DNA from 2 places in the Halomonas bluephagenesis genome. Region 2 is predicted to be linked to the other one. Evidence: riboswitches for the same ligand, from Rfam matches in the RefSeq annotation. Region 2 holds a riboswitch; the other holds the start of a gene.

Region 1 (3,414 bases), 1.4 Mb from region 2:
CCGCCAGAGCCGCTTCAGCAGCCTCGCGCTGAGCGGTGTCACGCAGCCAAATTGCATCGACACCCAGGCGAAAAAAACCCGCTTGGGTTTCATACACATCAAAGCCTTGCTCGTCTAGCAGCTGGCGTACTTCCAGCGCCTCTTCATCCGTTACGTGGCGCAGCCGAAACAGCAAGTGGGCCATATTTAGTCGCCCATGCCCGCCATACGGTCTGCCTGAATCACTTCGATCCAGTAGCCATCTGCATCTTTGACAAAGATAACGTCTTTCATCTTGCCCTGATCCGCACGCTTGATGAACGTCGCTTCGTGCTTATCAAACCATGCTTGAGCAGCTTCTAAGTCAGGTACGCAGAAGCATATATGACCAAACCCTTGGGGTTCAGCGTTACCGTCGTGATAGGCAAAATCCTGCTGATCTTCTGTACCCCAATTATGCGTCAACTCCAGCAAGCCTTTCTGACTGAAAGTCCAGGCAGTGCGTGTTTGAGTATCTTCCGGCACGTTATCGCTGTCTTCCACATTGGCTAGGAAGTAGAGCGAAAACTGCATCTCTTCAAAATCCAACCGGCGTAGTACCTGCATTCCAAATACCTTGGAGTAGAACGCTAGTGCGCGTTCGGGATCTTTCACCCGCAGCATGGTGTGATTTAAGCGAAACCCTTGGGTTTGCGGCGCAGCGGATGCGACACCGGGATGCTGCTCGCCTTGAAACGACATAAGCTCTCCTATTTCTTTCTAAAAAACTGTTTGCACACAAATACGTTGACGAACCTTAAAACCTGTACAAAACTTTAACCACCTGTAATATTCAATCAGCTTTGCAGTATGCAGCTTATCAATTCCTGATTCGAACACCTTACATCAACATGCGGTATTAATACCGTAACTGTGGGCACTATTTAGATATTTCTAGCCCACCCCATGAGAGCCTATGAGCGTCTATGAGAGAGGAGCCAACATGTCTCGTGACCGCAACGTGCTGGGTGAACCGTTAACCCCATGCTGCCATGACCCTAAGACCGGTTTCTATCGTGACGGCTTTTGCCGCACGGGGCCTGATGATGCTGGCAGACACTCAGTATGCGCGATGGTAACCGCAGAATTTCTAACGTTTTCAAGAGCCCAAGGCAACGACCTAGTGACTCCACGCCCAGAGTATGGATTTCCAGGCCTGCAACCCGGTGACCGTTGGTGCATCTGTGCCAGTCGCTGGCAAGAAGCTGCCCAGGTTGGCTTGGCCCCACCGATTGTACTGTCTGGTACCCATGAGAAAACGCTAGAGATCATCCCACTCATTACGCTGCGACAGCATGCATTAGACGCCGTGCATTAAGCGCATCCGTTATGAACCTCTGGAATTTCTATGCAAACCTTCTACACTGATATTTCATCATCTTTACAACACTAGATCATAGCCACTTTCGTCATCTGTAGCATTTCTATAAAAAACAATGTGATGCCCCACTGAAGGCAGCCACCCGGAGTTTGTCATGACCGCAATTGATATGACCCTCGGCGACCACCTAACGTTAAAGCAGTTAGCCCATGCCATAAACAATGGCTTTTCACCGATTGTGGAAGTTGAATCAATGGACGGTATCTATAAGGTTCGCTTCCATCACGCTAATGGTGTTTCTGATTTAACCAATGCCCAGGGCCATGTCAGCACGTTTTTGGGCACCGGTGAAATTCGCGACACCCTTGGCCAGCTGGGTCTTACCCACGGGGTGCTTACTTTCGCCGACCAGTGTGGCGATGAAATGATTGGTGTCGAGGGTAAAGCAATTACGCCCGATGAAATGCTCACCTACGGAACGCGCATTTCGTTTCGCTGATATTTGCGAGTAGAGTTTCCCAGGCTTTACAGATTGACCTAAGCCAAGGATAGTACCATCACGACAGGGGCGCCTGCGCTTAGTGGGCTGAGAAGCACCCTTTGAACCTGAACCGGATAACACCGGCGTAGGGAGTCGTGGTGCCGCAGCACCACCTCCCGGCCGGGAGGACATTATGCCTTCACGCCCGCTCGGCGATTACCTCAGCGCTCTACGCGCTACCACACCGTTGGTACATTGCATTACTAACTATGTGGCGATGAATAGCACCGCTAACCTGCTCTTGGCGACAGGTGCGTCCCCCGCTATGCTGCATGCTCAGGAAGAAGTAGCGGAGTTCACAGCTATTTCTGGCGCGCTTTCTATCAATATTGGCACCCTCTCTTCCCCTTGGGCTGACGCCATGGTCATTGCCGCGCGCACTGCCCAGGAAAACCATATTCCATGGGTGCTTGATCCAGTCGCTGTTGGCGCCACGGCATTTCGCCAGCGCCTTTGCGAGACATTGCTGGCCTATCAACCCTGCGTTATTCGTGGCAACGCCTCAGAAATTCAAACACTCAACGGATTGACCAGCCAAGGTCGCGGAGTTGATGCGACTGCTAGCACCCAAGAAGCCACAACGACAGCGATTGCACTAGCCCAGCAACATCGCTGCGTGGTGGCGGTAACTGGCGAGACCGATTTCATCACTGACGGCACTAACCATTATCAGCTTAAAGGCGGGCACCCGCTAATGCCCCGCGTGACGACCTTGGGCTGTGGCCTGAGTGCACTGGTGGCAAGCTTTGTAGCCGCAACCCGCGAGCAGCCGCTGGAGGCCAGCCTAGCTGCCTTGGCGTGTTTTAGCATCGCTGGAAGCCTTGCAGGAGAGCAGGCTCAAGGCCCTGGTAGTTTCCAGGTGGCGCTATTGGACGCATTGTATCAGTTGACGCCCGACGACCTCTCTACCCTTGCTCAATTGGAGGCGGTACATGCCGTTTGATCTCTCCCTCTATTTAGTCACCGATGCTGGGCTGTGTGCCGACATTGGCCTTGAAAAAACGGTTGAAGCCGCTGTGCAAGGCGGCGTTACCATGGTGCAGCTACGTGATAAATACGCTAGCGACGAGCAAATGATCGTCCAGGCAAAACGTCTCAAAGCGATGCTGGCAGGTAGTGGCGTGCCGCTGATGATTAACGATCGTCTGAACGTGGCAGTAGCCAGTCAGGCCGATGGCTTACATGTTGGCCAAAGCGACATGGCCGTTCAAGAAGCTCGAAACACGCTTGGCCAACACGCCATTATCGGGCTTTCGATTAACACTCTAGCCCAACTCCAGGGCGCCCCCATCGAGCTGCTTGATTACGTCGGTTTAGGGCCCGTGTTTGCCACCGTCAGCAAGCAAGACCATGCCCAGCCAATTGGTTTTGACGGGTTGGCACAGCTTGCCAATGCTTGCCAACTTCCCAGCGTCGCGATCGGCGGACTAAAGGCTGAACACATTGCCAAGGTGAAAGCCGCTGGGGCTAACGGTATCGCGGTTATTTCTGCCATCTGCGGCCAGCCAGACCCGCGCCTGGCAGCACAGGCTTT
Region 2 (3,414 bases):
TGTTTTCGACTGCTGGTGGGGAGTCAACAGTGCAAATTCGCCTTCTTCGATATGGAATTCGTGAAGTTCACATAGGCCATTGGGTGTTTCGCACTGAGAGCAGCGATAGTTATCGTCTTCGCCGTAAACTAGCCGATGATACATCTTGAAAAGCGTGTAAAGCGCTAAGCCTCCTGGCAGCGTAGGCCAGCGAGCTGGCGTGTTGTGCGTTATTTCATTAGCGGCGCTGTCTTTAGTCTCTGAGTGGGCAAGAATATTGGCTAACGGAGCTTCAAGAAGCGAAAAGTCATGGGCTGGTAGTGGTAGACGTTGCTGAGAAGCTAGGGAGAATTCACTGGTTACTCGCTGTAAATCGTCCAGTGAGCTCAAAGGGTAGTCAATGTGCTTTAAGTCGTGTGGCTCGAAACTGCCGTTTTCCCATCCATGAATTACTCGAAGGGTTACTTGCGACTGCTTCAACGGCCGTGCAAAAAGGGTGTGCAACATTATCCGAATGTGTAGCTGTCGCTCATCGGTGTCGTTTTTGAACGCACTGTAAGGGTCAGCAAACAGCGTATGCAGGTGCCCTGGCGTATGCTCTTTCGCTTCGGAATAATGCATTTGGGTGTCCCTTTAAATTGCCGTTTTACGCGTTCATTGCGCGGCTTATATGTTATTGAATAGCTTAGAGTATGGACAGCGTTGGCCGCGATTGAAAGTCACTTTGTTTAGTATTTTGTTACTGAATTGCACTACTCAATAATGTAACTGTTTAACCACAACAAAAAATTAAATCTTAATTCAGGAAAAGAGGTGTAACGATGACTAATCCACTTAGCCGCTTCCATGTGCCAGAAACGCTTGATGCACTGCCTGATGATATCCACGATGCGATACTGAAAGTTCAAGAAAAAGCTGGGTTTGTACCTAACGTGTTCTTGATGTTGGCTCATCGGCCTGATGAATTTCGTGCTTTTTTCTCCTACCACGATGCTTTGATGGAGCGTGAGTCCGATACGCTGACCAAAGCTGAGAAAGAGATGATTGTGGTGGCCACAAGTGCTCGCAATCGTTGCCTCTATTGTGTGGTTGCTCATGGAGCGCTATTGAGAATTTATAGTAAAGATCCCTTAGTTGCTGACAATGTCGCTATTAACCATCTGACGGCTGGGCTGAGCGAGCGTCATCGCGTAATGCTGGATTTTGCGATGCATTGCGGTATTGAGATTGGCGAGTTTTCTTCCTCGTGGCAAACAACATTAGAGCAGGCAGGTTTTACGCTAGAGGATTGTTGGGATATCGGCGCCATCGCTGCCTTTTTCGGCATGTCGAATCGGTTAGTTACCATGGCGGGTACTCCCCCTAACGAGGAGTTTTATTTGATGGGGCGCCTACCGCGTTAGCATGAAGAAAACGTGGGCTTAGGCGTTACTCACAGACAGATTTTACTAACGCACAGCCTTTACTAACGAACCGCTTTCACCGAGGATAGCCTCTCCATTCACTGTCGCCAGGGGAGCCCACATCATGATGGGCTGAGAATGTGCACTGCGCAGACCCTGGAACCTGATCCGGTTCATACCGGCGGAGGAAGTGCGACATGCCTTACCTAACGTCAGCCGTACTTGGTGCGGCGCTATTTTGTTTTGCTTTTTTGGGCCTGCGTGCACGCCATGTGCAGGGGTCACTCGATGACTATGTCACGGCACGGAACTCACAAACTGCGTCCACGCTAGGGTTTTCATTCTTAGCATCGGGAATGGGCGCTTGGATCCTGTTTGCACCGCCTGAAATTGGTGCTTTTGTTGGTCCGGTGGCACTGTCGGGATATGCGCTGGGCTCTGCGCTGCCGTTTATCGTATTGGGGTTGTACGGGCCAAAAATTCGTCGTGCATTGCCTGAGGGCAGAAGCATCGCTGAATTTGCCCATGCTTGTTATGGCAAAGGTGTGCGTCATTGGGTGTTACTGGTGTCCGTGGCCTACATGGGCTGTTTTTTAGCAGCGGAGCTAACGGCGATTGGCGCTATTACAGCGCTACTTTCTGATGTGCCCCCCGCGCTGGTGATTATTGGCGTTGCGCTCACAACCTTGGTGTATACGGTAATCGGTGGGCTACGAGCAAGTCTTGCAACGGATCGCTGGCAGGCATGGCTTTTGCTAGCCCTGTTATTAGCCGTAGGTAGCGTTGCGATATGGCGGCTGCCAACGATGCCGAATGACGCAGTAATGCCCTCTATTCCCATCGCAAGTGCGCTCAGCGTTGCCTTGACGCTCGTGATTGCGGTGACAGCCGCCAATCTGTTTCACCAAGGCTATTGGCAGCGTGTATGGGCTGCCCAGGATGATCAGAGCTTAGGTCGAGGCGCTTGGCTAGGCGGTGGTATGACCGTAATGGTTGTGATGGTGATTGGCGGTGTCGGCATGATGGCCGCTATGAGCGGTGCTTCGTTAGGAGATCCGCCGATTCCCTTCTTTGCGCTGTTAACAGATGCGCCTGCCTGGGTAGCGCTGCCTGCGTTGGTACTGGCAGTGACGCTAGTGACCTCAAGTGTCGATACGCTGCAAAACGGTATAGCGTCGCTAATTGTAGGGCGTGGCGGCGAACGTCATACGGCTTCCTTAACCACCGCAAGGTGGATAACGGTAGCAATGATGGTGCCGGTGGTGCTGATTGCGCTGCAAGGATTGTCAGTACTGCGACTCTTCTTGATAGCAGACTTACTTTGCGCTGCCATCGTGGTGCCTGTGTTACTTGGCCTGTGGCAACGAATGACGCCAATTGCAGCGATTGGTGGCGGCATGGCTGGGTTAGTGGGGGCCATACTGCCGGGTTGGCTAAGTCAGGGAAGTATTGCTGCTGGCATCATGGCGGCTACCTTTCCTGGCAGTATTCCAACGCTAGGGCCTTTTTTAGGGGCGCTGCTGGCGTCTATCGTTGTCAGCGTTACACTGGCCTACCTGCCTAATCGTCAAAGCGTTAGGCCGTAACGTTAAGCCGTGAGCCAAATTAACAGGGACGATCATGATTCGCAGCCTACTAACGATGCCAGAAGGTGATGTGCGCGAAGGCGATGAACGCCTTATCGATGACTGGCAAGCGACGCCTGGCAGCCACCTATGGATAGACATGAAAGGTGAGCCTGAGGAGCGTGAACGCCAGCTACTGGAACGCTTTGATTGTCATCCGATGGCAATTCAAGATGCCCACAAGGAGCGTCATCCGCCTAAAATTGAAGAGTTTGAACATCACACACTGATTATTTACCGAGGTATTTCCTCGTTTGATGCTCAGCTAAACTTTGTACCTCAGCAAGTGTGTTTCTTTATCGGCGAGCGTTTTCTAATCACCCTGCACGCCGGTGAGGCGCTTAGTATTGAACGGCTCTTTAACGAGCACGGAAAAACGCTGCTGGCGCTATCCCCAGAGCATGTGG

What was found. A riboswitch is a leader RNA that binds a small molecule or an ion and turns the genes downstream of it on or off. The one in region 2 is predicted to bind thiamine pyrophosphate.
Region 1: another riboswitch for thiamine pyrophosphate. It lies ahead of thiM (hydroxyethylthiazole kinase); the one in region 2 lies ahead of REH51_RS03850 (SLC5/6 family protein).

The regions. Positions count from the first base shown of each region.
Region 1 is NZ_CP133631.1:2,275,754-2,279,167, reverse strand. Features, by position in the region: gene REH51_RS10165 (DUF6164 family protein) at 1-184, opposite strand, end outside; gene gloA (lactoylglutathione lyase) at 187-720, opposite strand; gene REH51_RS10155 (DUF2237 family protein) at 962-1,336, shown strand; gene REH51_RS10150 (hypothetical protein) at 1,494-1,838, shown strand; TPP riboswitch at 1,894-1,989, shown strand; gene thiM (hydroxyethylthiazole kinase) at 2,014-2,823, shown strand; gene thiE (thiamine phosphate synthase) at 2,813-3,414, shown strand, end outside.
Region 2 is NZ_CP133631.1:850,408-853,821, reverse strand. Features, by position in the region: gene REH51_RS03860 (hypothetical protein) at 1-600, opposite strand, end outside; gene REH51_RS03855 (peroxidase-related enzyme) at 801-1,382, shown strand; TPP riboswitch at 1,482-1,590, shown strand; gene REH51_RS03850 (SLC5/6 family protein) at 1,580-2,968, shown strand; gene corA (magnesium/cobalt transporter CorA) at 3,003-3,414, shown strand, end outside.